Regions from separate parts of the Streptomyces sp. NPDC047017 genome, predicted to be linked through region 4. Evidence: riboswitches for the same ligand, from Rfam matches in the RefSeq annotation. Region 4 holds a riboswitch; each other region holds the start of a gene.

Region 1 (4,661 bases), on a different contig from region 4:
ATCCGCTGCACCACGGCGGGGTGGGGGCGATCCGCAGCCTGGGCCGCCTGGGCGTCCCGGTGTACGCGATCACCGAGGACCGCTACACGCCGGCGGCCTCCTCCCGCTACCTCACCCGGGCGTTCGTCTGGCCGACCAGCGGCACGGAAGAGGCGGACCATCTGGTGGAGGGCCTGCTGCGGATCGCCCGCCGCATCGGCCGCCCCGCGGTGCTCGTGCCCACCGACGAGGAGGCCGCCGTCCTGATCGCCGAGCACCAGGACGCCCTCGGCGGCCACTTCCTCTTCCCGCGCGTCGAGCCCGGCCTGCCGCGTCGCCTGGCCAGCAAGCAGGGCCTGCACGAACTGTGCGTGGAGCACGGCGTCCCGACCCCGGCCGCCGCCTTCCCGCAGTCCTACGACGACATCGTGGCCTTCGCCGAGCAGGCCCGTTTCCCGGTGGTGGCCAAGAACCGCGAGGCGTTCGTGCGCCGCAGCAGCCCCGCGGTGAACGGCACCACCCGGATCGCCACCCGCGCGGGCCTGCTCGCGCTGGCCCGGGACTGGGGCGAGCGGCCCGGGGTGATCCTCCAGGAGTACCTGCCGCGGGAGGCCGCCGAGGACTGGATCGTGCACGCCTACTTCGACCAGGACTCCACCCCGCTGGCCCTGTTCACCGGCGTCAAGGTCCGCTCGTGGCCGCCGCACGCGGGGATGACGGCGCACGCGTACGTCGTCGACAACCCGGAACTCGCCGACCTCGCCGCGCGTTTCATCAAGCAGATCGGCTTCACCGGCATCATCGACCTCGACCTGCGCTTCGACCGGCGCGACGGGCAGTACAAGCTCCTCGACTTCAATCCGCGCGCGGGCGCCCAGTTCCGGCTCTTCGAGAGCGAGTCGGCGGTGGACGTGGTGCGCGCCCTGCACCTCGACCTGACCGGGCGCAAGGTCCCGGCGGGCGAGCAGCGGGCCGGGCACCGGTTCGTCGTGGAGAACATCGACCTGCCCGCCCTCCTCGCCTACCGCCGCAGCGGCTATACGACGCCGCACGCGCCGGAGCGGGCGAGCGGGACCGAGCTGGCCTGGCTCGCCGGGGACGACCCGCTGCCGTTCCTCACCATGCTCGCGCGCTTCGTCCGGCCGGGCGCCCGCCACCTCCACCAGCTGTGGCGCACCAGCCGGCGCGGCGGCGCGACCGGCTGAGCGGACGGCGGGCGGCCCCGGGGCGGGTCCGTATTCTCTGATCATGCCCGCTCCCCGCGCCCACGCCCTCATCGCCACCGACCTGGACGGAACGCTGCTGCGCGGCGACGACACGTTCTCCGAGCGGACCCTGGCCGCGCTCGCGCGGGTGGCGGCGGCAGGTGCCCGGCATCTGGTCGTGACGGGCCGGCCGGCGCCCAGGGTGCGGCCACTGCTGAAGATCCTGGGCGGCGCGGGGCTCGCGGTGTGCGGCCAGGGCGCGCAGCTCTACGACGCCGCGGCCGACCGGCTGCTGTGGTCGGTCACCCTGGACCGGGAGACGGCGGAGACCGCGCTCGGCAAGATCGAGGCCGAGGTGGGGGAGGTGCACGCCGCGGTCGACCAGGACGGGGTCGACGGGCTCACGCTCATCGAGCCGGGGTACCGGATGCCGCATCCGACCCTGCCCGCCGAACGGGTCGATCGGCGCGAGGAGCTGTGGGGCGCGCCCATCAGCAAGGTGCTGCTGCGCCATCCCGTGCTGTCCGACGACGAGCTGGCGGCGGTGGCCCGCGGCGTGGTCGGCTCGCTGGCCACGGTCACCATGTCGGGCCCGGGGACGGTCGAGCTGCAGCCGTGCGGTGTGACCAAGGCGACCGGGCTGGCGCTGGCCGCCGGGCGCCTGGGGCTGGGCCGGGAGAGCGCCCTCGCCTTCGGCGACATGCCGAACGACATCCCGATGTTCCGGTGGGCCGCCCGGGGCGTGGCCATGGCCGGTGCCCACCCGGAGCTGAAGGCGGTCGCGGACGAGGTCACCACGTCGAACGAGGACGACGGCGTGGCCGTCGTCCTCGAACGTTTGTTCAGCTGACGCGGAGGTGGCGGACCGGACGGCCGATGTGCCGGCCGTCCGTCCCACCCCACCCCGCGCGGTCCCGTCAGTACGCGCTGAAGACGTTGTCGATCGAGCCGTAGCGCGCGGCGGCGTAGTTGCAGGCGGCCGTGATGTTGGCGACCGGGTTGTAGATGTCGAACGACGTGCCGGCCACGTGGTAGGCGTTGAACGTGGGCTGGATGACCTGGAGCAGGCCCTTGGACGGGATGCCCTTGGCGGCGTTGGAGTCCCAGTTGTTGATGGCCAGCGGGTTGCCGGAGGACTCGCGTATCACGTTGCGGTAGATGCCGTTGTAGGTGCCCGGGATGCCCTTCTGGGCCATGATCGAGAGCGACTCGCGGATCCAGCCGTCCAGGTTGTTCGGGTAGGCGACCGTGCTCACGGTCTTGGGGGCGGCGGCCGGGGTGGCCGCGGAGGCGGTGGTGGCGCCGATGAGCGGGAGGGCCAGGACGGCGGCACCCGTGCCGGAGACGGCGAGGGTGCGCAGGAGGCGGGCGGTGCGGGGGTGGCGCTGACCGTGTGCAGGCATGGGGAATTCCTCTCCGTCGCCTGCGAGGTGAGCTGTCGGGTTCGGGCGGGGAGGTGCCCGGCCGTGCCCCGAAGGACACGGCTTCACCCCGAGCCGTTCCGGCGCGGCGTACGACATAGGACGACGTACGGCGCTCCGGCCCGGCGACTTACCTGGGTCCCCCGCTCCTGCCAAGAAGTGTTCAGTCGATGGGTTTCGGGCGGTGGCAGGATTCGGCGTCCGCCCGATGGACCGGGAACGTATGCGAGAGCACATGTCCCGAACAAGTACCTGATTCATACATCGCCCTAGTTGACCTTGGTCTGGGGTGTTTGGGATGCTTGATCCTTTGCGATCGCCAACGGTCAACTGGCGTGTGCGGCAAGGGGAGGCGGGGGTGGCCGGGCGTCGGTGCCGGTGAAGGGGTGGCGTGACCCAACTCACGGATCGACCGGCCGGGGTGCATTTGCGGCCAAGGGGATTCGGGGTGTGATTAAGGGTGAATCGGACCCCGGCGGGATGCCACGGGGGCGGGTGGGCAGGCTGTCGCTTCGAGTGAGGCCGTGGCCCTCCGTCGCGCGGGCGGGAGGAGTGAGTCGAAAATATCTGTTCATACGTAGTGATCGAAAACATATCGGGCGTGATCCGATACCGCCTGGCCTGGAGCGGTGGGCGCTATCGGTGATCGAAACGTGACCGGATACGCTGACTTGAGTGATGGCAGCGACGTATCGACAAACCGCGTAACCGCCACCAGACACCAGCAGACAGGAGACCCCTCGTGACCGTCGTCGGGCCGTTCGGGCTGAGCGTGCGGGACCAGGCTCTCGAAGCCGATGTCCAGGCCGGGTTGGCGGCTGTCGAGGAAGGGTTGCTCGAAGCCACCAAGAGCGAGGTCCCCTTCATCACGGAGGCCGCGCAGCACCTCGTCAAGGCGGGCGGGAAGCGGTTCCGGCCGCTGCTCGTGATGCTCGCCGCGCAGTTCGGCGACCGGTACGCGCCCGGGATCGTGCCGTCGGCCGTGGTGGTGGAGCTGACCCACCTGGCGACGCTGTACCACGACGACGTGATGGACGAGGCCGCCGTACGGCGCGGGGTGGCCAGCGCGAACACCCGCTGGGGCAACTCGGTCGCGGTCCTGACCGGCGACTTCCTGTTCGCCCGGGCCTCCCAGATCCTCGCGGACCTCGGACCGGAGGCCGTCCGGGTCCAGGCGCTCGCGTTCGAGCGGCTGGTCACCGGGCAGATCCTGGAGACGGCCGGACCGCAGGACGGCCGGGACCCGGTCGACCACTACCTGGACGTGCTCGGCGGCAAGACGGGATCGCTGGTGGCCGTCTCGTGCCGGTTCGGCGCGATGATGTCGGGCGCCGACGAGACGGTCGTGGACGTGCTGACGCAGTACGGCGAGCGGCTGGGCGTGGCCTTCCAGCTGGCGGACGACGTCCTGGACATCGCCTCCGACTCGCACGAGTCCGGCAAGACGCCGGGCACGGACCTGCGCGAGGGCATCGCCACGCTGCCGGTGCTGCGGCTGCGCGAGCGCGCGGCCCGGCTCGGGCTGGCCGAGGACATCGCGCTGTGCGAGCTGCTGGACTCCGACCTGAGCGACGACGCGCGGCACGCCGAGGCACTCGCGGGGCTGCGGGCCCACCCGGCACTGGAGCAGGCCCGGCGGGACACCGTGCGGTACGCCGAGGAGGCCCGGGCCGCGCTGGCGCCGCTGCGTGAGTGCGACGCGAAGGCGGCGCTGCTCGAACTGTGCGACGCGGTGGTGCACCGGGCCGGCTGACGCCCCCTCACCCCGCCCGGCGAGCGGCGCCTCCACCCGACCCCTAGGGGAAAGGGTGGAGGCGCCGCTCGCCTGCGTCATACCGCAGGCGTACGCGGAGTTGGCTCCGGGGGCTGACGCTTCCGGCCGCCCGATTTGGTGTGATGGAGGCACGGACCACACCACTCCTCACCGATTCGGGTGAGAATGGCGGCTCAGGGTGGGAGCTGTGCAGACGGGAAGCCGCCGACGACGACGGAGGTAAGGCACACATGGCACCGTACGAATCCGACGACAGCACGGACGCGACGGCCGACGGTCCGC
Region 2 (4,661 bases), on a different contig from region 4:
CCACCACACGCCCATCGGGTCCATGGCGGACCTGGACGCGGCCACCCTGGAGGACGCCCGGGCGTTCTTCCGGACGTACTACGCGCCCAACAACGCCGTCCTGTCGGTCGTCGGCGACATCGACCCGGAGCGGACGCTCGCCTGGGTCGAGAAGTACTTCGGCTCCATCGAGTCCCACGACGGCAAGCCCCAGCCCCGCGACGGCTCGCTGCCCGAGGTCATCGGCGGGCAGCTGCGCGAGGTCGTCGAGGAGGAGGTGCCGGCCCGCGCCCTGATGGCCGCCTACCGGCTCCCGCACGACGGCACGCGCGCGTGCGACGCGGCCGACCTCGCGCTGACCGTCCTCGGCGGCGGCGAGTCCTCCCGCCTGTACAACCGGCTGGTGCGCCGCGACCGCACCGCCGTCGCCGCCGGGTTCGGCCTGCTGCGCCTGGCCGGCGCGCCCTCCCTGGGCTGGCTGGACGTGAAGACCTCCGGTGACGTCGAGGTCCCGGTCATCGAGGCCGCCATCGACGAGGAGCTGGCCCGGTTCGCCGAGGACGGCCCGACCGCCGAGGAGATGGAGCGCGCCCAGGCGCAGCTGGAGCGCGAGTGGCTGGACCGGCTCGGCACGGTCGCCGGCCGCGCCGACGAACTGTGCCGCTACGCCGTCCTGTTCGGCGACCCGCAGCTCGCCCTGACCGCCGTCCAGCGCGTCCTGGAGGTGACTCCGGAGGAGGTCCAGGAGGTCGCCAAGGCCCGGCTGCGTCCCGACAACCGCGCGGTCCTCGTCTACGAGCCGACCCCGGCCGACGCACAGGAGACGGCACCGGACGCGGACGCCGCGGCCACCGACGACACCGAGGAGGCGGCGAAGTGACCCAGCTCGCCACGATGGACTTCCACCCCCGGCCCCAGGCGGGCGAGGCCACCCCGTGGGCGTTCCCGGCCCCCGAGCGCGCCACCCTGGACAACGGTATGACGGTGCTGCGCTGCCACCGCCCCGGCCAGCAGGTCGTCGCCGTGGAGGTACTCCTCGACGCCCCCCTGGACACCGAGCCGGCCGGCCTGGACGGCGTCGCCACGATCATGGCGCGGGCCTTCTCCGAGGGCACCGACCAGCACTCCGCCGAGGAGTTCGCCGCCGAACTGGAGCGCGCGGGCGCCACCTTGGACACGCACGCCGACCACCCCGGCGTACGCCTGAGCCTGGAAGTCCCGGCCTCCCGCCTCGCCAAGGGCCTCGGCCTGCTGTCCGACGCCCTGCGGGCGCCCGCGTTCGCCGAGTCCGAGATCGAGCGGCTGGTGCGCAACCGGCTCGACGAGATCCCGCACGAGCTGGCCAACCCCTCCCGCCGTGCCGCCAAGGAACTCTCCAAGGAGCTGTTCCCGGCCGGCGCGCGCATGTCACGGCCGCGCCAGGGCACCGAGGAGACCGTCAGCGCCGTCGACGCGGCCGCCGTCCGCGCCTTCTACGACCGGCACGTACGCCCGGCCACGGCCACCGCCGTGGTCGTCGGCGACCTCACCGGCATCGACCTCGACGAGCTGCTCGGCCAGACCCTGGGCACCTGGACGGGCTCGCCCGCCAAGCCGCACCCGGTGCCGCCGGTGACGGCCGACGACACCGGCCGCGTGGTCATCGTGGACCGTCCCGGCGCCGTCCAGACCCAGCTGCTCATCGGCCGGATCGGACCCGACCGGCACGACCGCGTCTGGCCCGCCCAGGTGCTCGGCACCTACTGCCTCGGCGGCACCCTCACCTCCCGCCTGGACCGCGTCCTGCGCGAGGAGAAGGGCTACACCTACGGGGTGCGGTCGTTCGGCCAGGTGCTGCGCTCGGCCCCCGACGGCTCCGGCGCCGCGATGCTCGCGATCAGCGGCTCGTTCGACACGCCGAACACCGGCCCGGCCCTGGACGACCTCGTCACGGTGCTGCGCAAGCTCGCCGCCGAGGGCCTCACCGAGGCCGAACGGGACGTCGCCGTGCAGAACCTCGTCGGCGTGGCGCCGCTCAAGTACGAGACGGCCGCCGCCGTGGCGAGCACGCTGGCCGACCAGGTCGAGCAGCACCTGCCCGACGACTATCAGGCGAGGCTCTACCAGCAGCTCGCCGAGACCGGCACCGTCGAGGCCACCGCGGCGGTCGTCAACGCCTTCCCGGCGGACCGGCTGGTGACGGTCCTCGTCGGTGACGCGGCGCAGATCAAGGAGCCCGTGGAGGCCCTGGGTATCGGTCCGGTCACCGTCGTGGCCGCCGAGTAGCGGCGCTGCCCGGCCGCGTCCCGCGGCCGGCGCGCGACACGAGGCACGCGCGCGTGGGGCCCTGGTGACCGAAGCGTCACCAGGGCCCTGCCTTGTCCGAATTGGGGGAGAGGCTGCCTGTCTGCCCTGTGGCCTGCGCAACAAAAACACGGATCCGTTTGGGAATTGAAAGCGGCCGCCCTTAGCGTCGGTCCGGCTGTCCGTCAGGCAGTGCGCCGCACCCGCGGCACCGGACAGTCATCGCCGAGTCCCCGTACGGCGCGAGCCAGGGGAGCCGGGGACCCATCCAGTCCCTGGGGTGAATCGGACGTCCGCGCGCGAGCGCGGGGGCCCGTAGGAGACCTTCCTGCTCCGAACCCGTCAGCTAACCCGGTAGGCGAGAGGGAAGGAAAGGACCACCGTCTCCATGGCGTTCACGCGCGCCGCCGGGAAGCACCGCCGCCCTGGCCGGATGCACCGCACCACCGCCCGCGCGGCGGGTGTCGCGGCCCTCACCACCACCGGCGTCATCGGCACGCTCGCCGTCTCCCCGGCCCTGGCCGCCGAGACTCCCACCCCGCAGGACACCGGCCTGACCCCGGTCGTCTCCCTCGGTGACGTCGTCGCCGACAAGATCGACGCGCAGGCCACCGCCCAGATGCAGGCCGCCGAGCAGAAGAAGGCCCAGGAGGCCGCGCGCAAGCGGGCCGCCGAGCAGGCCCAGCAGGCGCGCGAGGCCAAGGAGCGCGCCGCCCGCGAGGCCGAGCGCAAGCGCCTCAACACCTTCGTGCCGCCCATCGCGGACTCCTACGTCTCCACCGGCTACAAGACCGGCGGCTCCCTGTGGTCCTCCGGTTCCCACACCGGCATCGACTTCCACGCCGCGAGCGGCACCACCGTGCACGCGGTCGGCGTCGGCACCGTCGTCCAGACCGGCTGGGGCGGCGCGTACGGCAACCAGATCGTGATCAGGATGGCCGACGGCATGTACACCCAGTACGGCCACCTGTCGTCCATCGGTGTCTCGGTGGGCCAGCAGGTCACCGCGGGCCAGCAGATCGCCCTGTCCGGCGCCACCGGCAACGTCACCGGACCGCACCTGCACTTCGAGGCCCGCACCACCCCGGACTACGGCTCCGACGTGGACCCCGTCGCCTACCTCCGCAAGCACGGCGTGAACGCCTGAGCGACGACACCGCACGCGCCCTGAGCGACACCGCACGCGGCGGCAGACCGAAAGCCCCGGCCCATCGGCCGGGGCTTTCGGCGTTCCGGACCCCTCGCCGCGCCGGGCCCGGCATTGTCCAAAAAATATCCATGGATTTTGGCCTGCCGTCGGAAATTCCCGCGCATTGTCATAGAGTCGCACAGGCGTGGATCGCGTCGTCATGGAGTCGCGGAACACGCGTTCATCGTCGGTGTCTCGCGGGAATTCAGGCGGAGGTCGGTCATGCGTGTTCCGGCGCACTCGGTGTGCACGGCGATCAGGGACGACATCGTCGCCGGTGTCCACGAGCGCGGCAGCCGGCTCACCGAGGAGGTCCTCGCCCGCCGCTACGGCGTCTCGCGCGTCCCCGTGCGCGAGGCGCTGCGCACCCTGGAGGCCGAGGGGTTCGTCGTGACCCGGCGGCATGTGGGCGCGTGCGTCGCGGAGCCGACCGAGCAGGAAGCGGCCGACCTCCTCGACATGCGGGCGCTGCTGGAGCCGCTGGGCGCCGCCCGGGCCGCCCAGCGCCGCACCGAGGCCCACCTGAAGGTGCTGCGCGGCCTGGTCGGGCTGGGCCGGGAGCGGGCCGCGCACGGCGGCGGCGAGGAACTGCGCTCCCTGGGGGCCTGGTTCCACGAGACGCTCGCCCAGGCGTGCGGCAGCTCCGCGCTGACCACGACGCTGATCCAGCTGCGGCACAAGACCGCCTGGATGTACACCGTGGAGACCCCGGCCGACCCCGCCGAGTCCTGGGCCGAGCACGGCGCCATCGTGGACGCGGTGGCACGCCGTGACGGGGAACGCGCCCGGGCCCTGACCGCCGTGCACACCGGCCGCGTACTGGCCGCGCACCGCGTGAGGAACGCGAAACGCGCCGTCAACACGACGAGCGCACGGAATTAACACGGGTGCCGTATACAAAAGGGAATGCCCGGCGGTGACGCGGACCGAGGGGGAGGGGAAATCTGCGGTATTGGCGAGCGCTGCCTTTTTCGTCGCCCGCGGGGCCTGCGGGAATGGGAAACGCCGCCGCCGGCGCGTGCCGGAAAATACGTGACGCCGGAACGTGCGGAACCCCGGAAAATACGTAACCCCGGAAAATACGTAACGCCGGGAAATGCGAAACCGCGCCGCCCGAAAAGGCGACGCGGTTCTCCCCGGCCCGAGCCGTCCGGTCGGTCCCAGCCGTCCGGTCGGTCCCAGCCGTCCGGTCGGTCCGAGCCGTCCGGTC
Region 3 (4,661 bases), on a different contig from region 4:
TCACCGACGAGCCCGCCCCGGGCGAGGACCTCATCTCCGGTCTCATCCGCGCCTCCGACCACGGCGAGCATCTCACCGAGAACGAGGCCGCCGCCATGGCCTTCATCCTCCTCTTCGCCGGCTTCGAGACCACCGTCAACCTCATCGGCAACGGCACGTACGCCCTGCTCACCCACCCCGGCCAGCGCCACCGGCTGCAGCGGTCCCTGGCGGCCGGGGAGCGGGGGCTGCTGGAGACCGGCGTGGAGGAGCTGCTGCGCTACGACGGGCCGGTGGAGCTGGCCACCTGGCGGTTCGCCACCCGGCCGCTCGCCCTGGGCGGGCAGCACATCGCCGCGGGCGATCCGGTGCTCGTCGTGCTCGCCGCCGCCGACCGGGACCCGGAGCGGTTCGCCGGCCCGGACGTCCTCGACCTCGCCCGCCGCGACAACCAGCACCTGGGGTACGGGCACGGCATCCACTACTGCCTGGGCGCCCCGCTCGCCCGGCTGGAGGGGCAGACCGCGCTCGCCACCCTGCTCACCCGGCTGCCCGACCTCGAACTCGACGCGGAACCGGCGGACTTGCGCTGGCGCGGCGGGCTCATCATGCGCGGGCTGCGGACCCTGCCGGTCCGTTTCACCCCGGCCCCGTGAGCGGGACCGCGACCGGAAAAGGGCCGAAAAAGGGCCGGAAATAGGCCGGAAATGGGCCGGAGCACCAGCCCTGACGCGGCCGAAGATGACGAACAGTCAACTATGTGATCTTCATGTGATCCCGACGGCATGAACTTGTGACAAGTGATCGCCACCCGCTACGTTCACGCATCAGCGCGGCGACCGGCACCATCCGCCGCGCGGTCACCGTCGTCGCGCGAAAGGTCACCGCATGCTCTCCGGGAACGGTCGTCACCGTCGCCCCCGCCAGGCCCCGGCCCTCCTCGTCGCCGCGGGAGTGACCGGCACCGCCATCGCCATCCCGCTGGTCGCCGCCAGTGGCGCGAGCGCGGCGGACGGCACCACCTGGGACAAGGTGGCCCAGTGCGAGACCGGCGGCTCCTGGAGCACCGACAACGGCAACGGCTACTCCGGCGGCCTGCTGCTGACCCAGGACGACTGGGAGACGTACGGCGGACTCCAGTACGCCTCCAGCCCCGACCGGGCCAGCCGCTCGCAGCAGATAGCCGTGGCCGAGAAGATACTCGCCGACCGCGGCCCGGGCGCCTGGCCCACCTGCGGGCCGCTCTCCGGGCTCACCAAGAAGTCCGGCAAGGCGGACGTCGACACCGGGGTGGGCGGCGACCCGGGCGCGAACTCCGGCGCGTCCGGCGGCTCGTCGGGCACGTCCGGCTCCTCGCGGGCGCCCGGGAAGACTGACGCGTCCGGCACGCCCGCCTCCTCGGGCGGCTCCGGCTCCGGCGGGTCGGATTCGACCGATCCGTCCGGTGATCCCGGCCTGTCCGACTCGCCCCAGGACACGGGCGATTCATCCGGTACGTCCGGAAGTCCGTCCGGCTCTCCCGGCGCGGGCGGCCCCTCGGCCGGTTCCCCCGCCGGCCCCTCCCACGGGACCGGCACACCGGCCGGACCCACCGGCAAGCCCGTCACGCCGCCCGCCGGAACGGGCGACTCCACCACGCCCGGCACGTCCTCCACCCCCGGATCGGCCGACCCCTCCTCTCCGGTGGGCACCGGGTCCGGCGGCGGCCAGGGGCGCGCGGGCGACCCCGCCAACCCGGCTCAGATCGTGGGCACTTCGGCCCTCGTGGACACCGGCGCGCTCAGCGGCGGACGGCATCGCGGCACCAGTGCCGACGAGAGCCCCGCGGACGGCCGTACGGACGCCGCGGGCGGCCGGCACGCCGTCGGCGAACAGACCACGGCGGCCGACTCCTACACCGTCCGCACCGGGGACTCTCTGACGTCCATCGCCGACTCCCTTGACCTCCACGGCGGGTGGCACGCGCTGTACGGCGCCAACAAGGGTGTGGTCGGTGCCGACCCGGACCACATCGTCGCCGGTCAGAGCCTGGATGTCCCCACTGAAAACGCCCCAAAGTAGCGGGAGTTCGCGTCATACTTCGCGCCGAATGTCCTATTCGGTGAAAGTGTGGGATGAGTCTCAGAAGCCCTGATCGTCTTTGAAATCCGGCCGATCACCTGTCTACGGTCATGACCGCTCGTCACCGCGAGCCCCGGCTGCCGCAACGCCGAATCCTGCCAGCGGCCGTACGGGAACAGTCGTCGCGTCAAGCGCCGTAGGCAGGAGCGGGGGACCCAAGGTAAGTGCCGCGCCGGAGACGATCCGGAGCGGCTGGGGGTGAAGCCGTGCCGCACGAAGGCACGGCCGGGCAACTCAACCGGCCCGAACCCGACAGCTCACCTCGCAGGCGTCGGTGAGGGGATCCTTCCATGCTGTTTTCCGGCAAGGGCAAGCACCGTCGTCCGTCCAAGGCCACCCGTGCCATCGCACTCGCCGGTGTCACCGGCGTCGCCGTCGCCGGCCCGCTGATGGCGGCCGGCAACGCCTCCGCCGCCACCGAGTCCCAGTGGGACGCCGTCGCCCAGTGCGAGTCCGGCGGCAACTGGTCCATCAACACCGGCAACGGCTTCTACGGCGGGGTGCAGTTCACCAACTCCACCTGGGCCGCGTACGGCGGCACCGCCTACGCCCCGCGCGCCGACCTGGCGAGCAAGTCGCAGCAGATCTCCGTCGCCGAGAAGGTGCTCGCGGGCCAGGGCAAGGGCGCCTGGCCGGTCTGCGGCAAGAACCTGACCAGCGGCGGCTACAGCGGCGGCAGCAGCAGCTCCTCGTCGTCGTCCTCGTCCTCCTCTTCTTCTTCGTCCTCCTCCTCGTCGTCCTCGTCGAGCAGCAGCTCCAGCAGCTCCAAGAGCAGCACCTCGACCCGCTCGACCGACGAGCAGGCCGCGAACCGCTCCGAGACGCGTCCGGCCCCGAAGAAGACCGTCACCACCCCGACCGGCAAGAAGGTCAAGAAGGGCGACGGCGAGTACAAGGTCGTCACCGGCGACACCCTCAGCTCCATCGCCGCCGCCCACCACGTCCAGGGCGACTGGGAGAAGCTGTTCCAGCTGAACAAGGACGTCGTCGACGACGCCGACCTCATCTACCCGGGCCAGCAGCTGCACCTGAAGTAAGCGAGCGGCGGCCACAGGCCCGCCCCCGTCCCCACGGGCTCCCCGCCCCGGTGCGTCATCCCCCGTACGCGCCGGGGCGGGGCTCTGTCGTCAGCCCCCTTTGTTCCGTGAAGGAACAATGTGTACCGTCACCCTGTCCACGGGACGGTCGGTCGGCCGAGCGGCGCCCCGGGACGGTTAGGCTCTAGTCGCAAGGCACCGCCGCAAGGCGCGCCGCCCCGCACTTCCAGCGTCACATCCAAGAAGGAGATGCTCGTGCCGTCCATCGACGTCGTCGTAGCCCGGGAAATCCTGGACTCCCGAGGCAACCCCACGGTCGAGGTCGAGGTCGGCCTCGACGACGGCAGCACGGGTCGTGCCGCCGTCCCGTCCGGCGCCTCCACCGGCGCCTTCGAGGCCATCGAGCTGCGCGACGGGGACCCCAACCGCTACCAGGGCAAGGGTGTCGAGAAGGCCGTCCTCGCCGTCATCGAGCAGATCGGCCCGGAGCTGGTCGGCTACGACGCCACCGAGCAGCGCCTGATCGACCAGGCCATGTTCGACCTGGACGCCACCGACAACAAGGGCTCGCTCGGCGCCAACGCCATCCTGGGCGTCTCCCTCGCCGTCGCGCACGCCGCCTCCGAGGCCAGCGACCTGCCGCTCTTCCGCTACCTGGGCGGCCCCAACGCGCACCTGCTGCCGGTGCCGATGATGAACATCCTCAACGGCGGCTCGCACGCGGACTCCAACGTGGACATCCAGGAGTTCATGATCGCCCCGATCGGCGCGGAGTCCTTCTCCGAGGCGCTGCGCTGGGGTGCCGAGGTCTACCACACCCTCAAGAAGGTCCTGAAGAACAAGGGCCTGGCCACCGGCCTGGGCGACGAGGGCGGCTTCGCGCCGAACCTCGGCTCCAACCGCGAGGCCCTGGACCTGATCCTGGAAGCGGTCAAGGAAGCCGGCTACACCCCCGGCGAGCAGATCGCCCTCGCCCTCGACGTCGCCGCCTCCGAGTTCTACAAGGACGGCGCCTACCTCTTCGAGGGCAAGGAGCGCTCCGCCACCGAGATGACGGAGTACTACGAGGAGCTGGTCGCGGCCTACCCGCTGGTCTCCATCGAGGACCCGCTGTTCGAGGACGACTGGGCGGGCTGGAAGATCCTCACCGACCGCCTCGGCGAGAAGGTCCAGATCGTCGGCGACGACCTGTTCGTCACCAACCCCGAGCGCCTGGCCCGCGGCATCGAGGAGGGCACCGCCAACGCCCTGCTGGTGAAGGTGAACCAGATCGGTTCGCTCACCGAGACCCTGGACGCCGTCGAGCTGGCCCAGCGCAACGGCTTCAAGTGCATGATGTCCCACCGCTCCGGCGAGACCGAGGACGTCACCATCGCCGACCTGGCCGTCGCCACCAACTGCGGCCAGATCAAGACCGGCGCCCCGGCCCGCTCCGAGCGCGTCGCCAAGTACAACCAGCTGCTGCGCATCGAGGAGATCCTCGACGACGCCGCGGTCTACGCCGGCCGCAGCGCCTTCCCGCGC
Region 4 (4,661 bases):
ACTGGGTCCACTACCAGCACATAGCCCAGTACGGCTACTTCGCCCCGTTCCCCGGCATCGACACCCCGCACGACAACCGCGTGGCCTTCTTCCCGGGCTTCCCGCTCGTGCTGCGCGCGGTGCACACCCTCGTCCCCGACTGGACCGCCGCCGGACTGCTGGTCTCGCTGGTGAGCGGTGCCGTGGCCGTGGTGGCCCTGGCCCGGATCGCCGGGCTCGGCCGGCCGGACGGTGACGCGGCCGGGCGGCTCGCCGGAGCCTTCCTGCTGTGCTCGCCCGCCGCGGTGTTCCTCGCCGCCGGCTACACCGAGTCGCTCTTCCTCGCCTTCGCGCTGCCGGCCTGGCTCGCCGCGAAACACCGCAACTGGCCGCTGGCCGGCCTGCTCACCGCCGCCGCCACCACGGTCCGGATCAGCGGCCTGTTCCTGGCCGCCGCGATCGCGGCCGAACTCCTGCTCGCCCTTCGCACCCCGGACCGCCCGGACGACGACGATCCCTCCGCACCCACCCCCACCCCGGCCCCCGTGCGCGGCTCCGCGCTCCGGTGGCTGCGCCCGCTGGGCTGGTGCCTGCTGCCGGCCGTGCCCGCCGCCGCGTACACCGTCTATCTGCGGGCGCACACCGGTGACTGGATGGCCTGGAAGCACGCCGAGGAACGGGGCTGGTTCCGGGACTTCCACACTCCCGCCGAGGCGTTCCGCCACACCTGGCAGAACGCCTTCGGCCGGCTGCAGAGCCCCGGGTACGCGGTGGAGTTCCAGCTGGAGCTGGCCGCCATGGCGGTCGGGGTGCTGCTCCTTGCCGTGCTGCTGATCCGCCGCCGCTGGCCGGAGGCCCTCTACATCGCGCTCAACCTCTGGGCGCTGGGCACCTCGTACTGGTACCTGTCCATCCCGCGCGCCACCCTGCTGTGGTGGCCGCTGTGGACCGGCCTGGCCCACTGGAGCCTGCGGCGGCGCTGGGTGAAGGAGGCGTACGCCGGTGTGGTGGCGCCGCTGGCGGTGGTGATCGCGGTGCTCTTCACCTCGGGGCGCTGGGCCGGCTGAGCGCGCCGGGCCGCAGGATGGAGGGAGCGGCGGGAGCGCCCGGCCACTCCGGTTCCGTCTCCCCGGAGCGCTCTTCCCCGGATGCGCTTTTCCGGAGCGTTCTCCCTCGGAGTGCCCCTCCGCCGCCCGGAGACCGCCCGCCGCCCAGAGAGAAGTGCGCCCGATGCCCCTCCCGTACGTCCTGCTGTCCGCCGCCGTCTCCCTCGACGGCTGCCTGGACGACACCGGTCCCGACCGCCTCCTGCTGTCCGGCCGGGCCGACTTCGACCGGGTCGACGAGGTACGGGCGTCCGTGGACGCCCTCCTGATCGGGGCCGGCACCCTGCGCGCCGACAACCCGCGGCTGCTGGTCAACTCGCCCGAGCGGCGCGCGGCCCGGGTCGCCGCGGGCCGCCCGGAGTACCCGCTGAAGGTCGCGGTCAGCGCCTCCGGCGAGCTGGACCCGGCCGCGCCCTTCTGGCACACGGGGGGCGAGAAGGTCCTCTACACGACCGACGAGGGCGCGGCGCGGCTGCGCCGGAGGGGCTTCACCGCCCCGACCGATCCGACCGCCCCGACCGATCCGACCGCCCCGACCGATCCGACTGCCCCGACCGATCCGACTGCCCCGACCGATCCGACCGCCCCGACCGATCCGACCGATCCGACCGCACCGACCGCCCCGACCGGTCTGTCAGGTCCGACCGCCTCGACCGCCCCACCTGCCCCGTCCGACACGGCCGCCCCGACCGCCGTCACGGTGGTGGCGCTGGGCCCCGTACTCGACTGGCGGCTACTCCTCGAACATCTGCACGATGCACGCGCGGTGCGCCGGCTCATGGTCGAGGGCGGCGGGACCGTGCACACCCAGCTGCTCCAGCAGCAGCTCGCCGACGAGGTGCAGCTCGCGCTCGCCCCGCTGGTCGTGGGGGAGCCGGGGGCGCCGCGGCTGTTCGGGCCGGGGCGGTACCAGCGCGGCCGGCTGCGGCTGGTGGAGACGCGGCCCGTCGGGGACGTCGTCCTGATGCGCTACGAGCCGACCGCGCCCGGCAGCGGTCCCCTCGCCGTCCCCGCGGACCGGCACTGGCTGCGGATCGCGTGCGAGCTGGCCGAGCGGTGTCCGCCGTCGCGGACCGCGTTCAGCGTGGGCGCGGTGGTGGTCGCCGCCGACGGCACCGAGCTGGCCCGCGGGTACTCACGGGAGGGCGGCGACCCGGTCGTGCACGCCGAGGAGGCGGCGCTGGCCAGGACCGACCCGGCGGACCCGCGGCTGGCGGGGGCCACGGTGTACAGCAGCCTGGAACCGTGCGCCCGCCGCGCCTCCCGCCCGCGCCCGTGCGCCCGGCTGATTCTGGACGCCGGGGTACGGCGGGTGGTCACGGCCTGGCGGGAGCCGGACACGTTCGTGGCGGCCGCCGACGGGGCCGGGATGCTGGCCCACGAGGGCGCGGAGGTCGTCGTCCTGCCGGAGTTCGAGCGGGCGGCCAAGGCGCCGAACCGGCATCTGCCCGGCGCGATGTAGGGCCCGGATAAACGTGTGTGCAGGCCACCCCGGATATGACGTACACTGGTTTCACCGACGCGGGGTGGAGCAGCTCGGTAGCTCGCTGGGCTCATAACCCAGAGGTCGCAGGTTCAAATCCTGTCCCCGCTACTGAAGACTCAGGGCCGGAATCCGATCAAGGATTCCGGCCCTGAGTGTTTTCCGGTGTCCCGGCCGCGATCCCTTCCCGCTCCCTTCCTGCCCTCTCCCCTCGATCGCTGATAACAAATGACATACCGTCAGGTGGGAGCGTTGCCTCATCGGGCCGCGTACGGGGATCGAAGTGGCCGGAAGGGGCGTCAACTCGCCCCGTTTTCTGCACCGGTAAGGCGTACGTCCTGGCCGGAAAGGTTTAATGATCAAGCCCTCCGGCTTGGAATCAGCGCCCCGGGTCTATTAACGTTCGATAACGCAGCGCGGTCGTCCCAGCCGTCACAGAGGCGGCTCCGTGCGCGCGCGCCGAATCCCGCGAGGGAACCGGGGAACCACCAATTTGGGGTGAATCGGGCGTCATCCACCGTGCCCGCACGGTCGGTTGACGCGCGTAGGAGACCTTCCCGCTCCGAACCCGTCAGCTAACCCGGTAGGCGAGACGGAAGGAAAGGAGCACGCCCGCGTGGCGTCCAACCGGCCTGCCCCTGAAGCCCCGTTCGTGCCGAACCAGCGCACCGAGTCCTTCGGTCCCGGTGACCGGCACACCGACGAGGGCCCGTGGGAGGAGTGGAACCCCACCGAGGACTCCCTGCGCCCCGCGCGCGGCCGGCACCGCGTCGCCAAGCAGCGCGGCGGCGGGCTCGCCCGCAGCTCCACCGTCCTCGGCGTCGGCGTCATGGCCGCCGTCGGCGCGGGCGGCATGGCCAGCGCCGACACCGGCAAGCCGCCGGTCGCCATCTCCCTGCCCGACCTGCCCGCCGTCGGTGCCCTGTTCGACGGCTCCGGCGGCCCGCAGGCCCCGCAGGGCTCCGCGACCCCGCTCAGCGACGTCACCGAGACCTCCACCGCCACCGGACGGGCGGCCACCGGCGCGGGCGAGGCGCTGCGCAACCGGATCATGGCCCAGGCCGAACAGCAGCGGCATCATGCCGATGCCGAGGCGCAGGCCGCGGCCGAGGCCGCCGCCGCGAAGCAGGCCGACCGGGCCGCCGCCCGGGCGAAACAGGAGGCCGAGGCCAAGGCCGCCGCCGCGAAGCAGAAGGCGGACGAGGCGGCCCGGCAGAAGGCCGAGGAGGCGCGGCTGGCCGAGCTGGCCAGGCAGTACACGCTGCCGACCTCCTCGTACACCCTCACGTCCACCTTCGGACAGGCCGGCTCCATGTGGTCCTCGGGCCACCACACCGGCCTCGACTTCGCCGCGCCCACCGGCACCCTGATCAAGGCGGTCCACAGCGGCACCGTCACCCAGGCCGGCTGGGCGGGAGCCTACGGCTACCGCACGGTCCTCACCCTCGACGACGGCACCGAGCTGTGGTTCTGCCACCAGTCGTCGCTCAACGTCAGCGCCGGCCAGAAGGTGGGCACGGGCGAGGTCATCGGCCGCGTCGGCGCCACCGGCAACGTCACCGGCCCGCACCTGCACCTGGAGGTCCACCCGGACGGCCAGGCCGCCGGCACCGACCCGATGACCTGGCTGCGGGGCAAGGGCCTCACACCCTGACGTCTCCCGGCCTGACGTCTCCCGGCCACCCGCCTCCCGGCGGGGGAGCGGTCCCGCCGGCCGGGTGGGTTTGCGCAGGCTTTGCCCGCCGGGCCCGGCGGGGCGCGGAATGAGCCGCTCCGCCGTCGTCGTTGATATCGGCATGACTTCTCTACGCAAACTGGGCCCGTCCGACCTCGAAGTCTTCCCGCTCGCCCTCGGCGGCAACGTCTTCGGCTGGACCGCCGACCGCGCGCAGTCCTTCGCCGTCCTGGACGCGTACACGGCCGCCGGCGGGAACTTCGTCGACACCGCCGACTCCTACTCCGCGTGGATCGAGGGCAACCACGGCGGCGAGTCCGAGACGATCATCGGCGAGTGGATCAAGGAGCGCGGCAACCGCTCCGAGGTCGTCATCGCCACCAAGGTCAGCCAGCACCCCGACTTCCAGGGGCTGTCC

The links. A riboswitch is a leader RNA that binds a small molecule or an ion and turns the genes downstream of it on or off. The one in region 4 is predicted to bind cyclic di-AMP.
Positions count from the first base shown of each region.
Region 1: it holds a riboswitch for cyclic di-AMP, as region 4 does, so the genes downstream of both, ABZ858_RS28080 (transglycosylase SLT domain-containing protein) here and ABZ858_RS33870 (M23 family metallopeptidase) in region 4, are expected to answer to the same signal.
Region 2: it holds a riboswitch for cyclic di-AMP, as region 4 does, so the genes downstream of both, ABZ858_RS12985 (peptidoglycan DD-metalloendopeptidase family protein) here and ABZ858_RS33870 (M23 family metallopeptidase) in region 4, are expected to answer to the same signal.
Region 3: it holds a riboswitch for cyclic di-AMP, as region 4 does, so the genes downstream of both, ABZ858_RS03715 (transglycosylase family protein) here and ABZ858_RS33870 (M23 family metallopeptidase) in region 4, are expected to answer to the same signal.

Region 1 is NZ_JBEYVW010000019.1:28,814-33,474, reverse strand. Features, by position in the region: gene ABZ858_RS28090 (ATP-grasp domain-containing protein) at 1-1,184, shown strand, start outside; gene ABZ858_RS28085 (HAD family hydrolase) at 1,228-2,034, shown strand; gene ABZ858_RS28080 (transglycosylase SLT domain-containing protein) at 2,102-2,587, opposite strand; cyclic di-AMP (ydaO/yuaA leader) riboswitch at 2,592-2,799, opposite strand; gene ABZ858_RS28075 (polyprenyl synthetase family protein) at 3,348-4,358, shown strand; gene ABZ858_RS28070 (DUF2092 domain-containing protein) at 4,610-4,661, shown strand, end outside.
Region 2 is NZ_JBEYVW010000006.1:255,818-260,478, reverse strand. Features, by position in the region: gene ABZ858_RS12995 (pitrilysin family protein) at 1-859, shown strand, start outside; gene ABZ858_RS12990 (pitrilysin family protein) at 856-2,244, shown strand; cyclic di-AMP (ydaO/yuaA leader) riboswitch at 2,476-2,638, shown strand; gene ABZ858_RS12985 (peptidoglycan DD-metalloendopeptidase family protein) at 2,651-3,409, shown strand; gene ABZ858_RS12980 (GntR family transcriptional regulator) at 3,674-4,333, shown strand.
Region 3 is NZ_JBEYVW010000002.1:85,154-89,814, reverse strand. Features, by position in the region: gene ABZ858_RS03725 (cytochrome P450) at 1-635, shown strand, start outside; gene ABZ858_RS03720 (transglycosylase family protein) at 868-2,040, shown strand; cyclic di-AMP (ydaO/yuaA leader) riboswitch at 2,223-2,386, shown strand; gene ABZ858_RS03715 (transglycosylase family protein) at 2,391-3,137, shown strand; gene eno (phosphopyruvate hydratase) at 3,393-4,661, shown strand, end outside.
Region 4 is NZ_JBEYVW010000027.1:60,053-64,713, forward strand. Features, by position in the region: gene ABZ858_RS33855 (mannosyltransferase family protein) at 1-1,046, shown strand, start outside; gene ABZ858_RS33860 (dihydrofolate reductase family protein) at 1,210-2,547, shown strand; tRNA gene ABZ858_RS33865 (tRNA-Met) at 2,606-2,679, shown strand; cyclic di-AMP (ydaO/yuaA leader) riboswitch at 3,016-3,173, shown strand; gene ABZ858_RS33870 (M23 family metallopeptidase) at 3,185-4,222, shown strand; gene ABZ858_RS33875 (aldo/keto reductase) at 4,365-4,661, shown strand, end outside.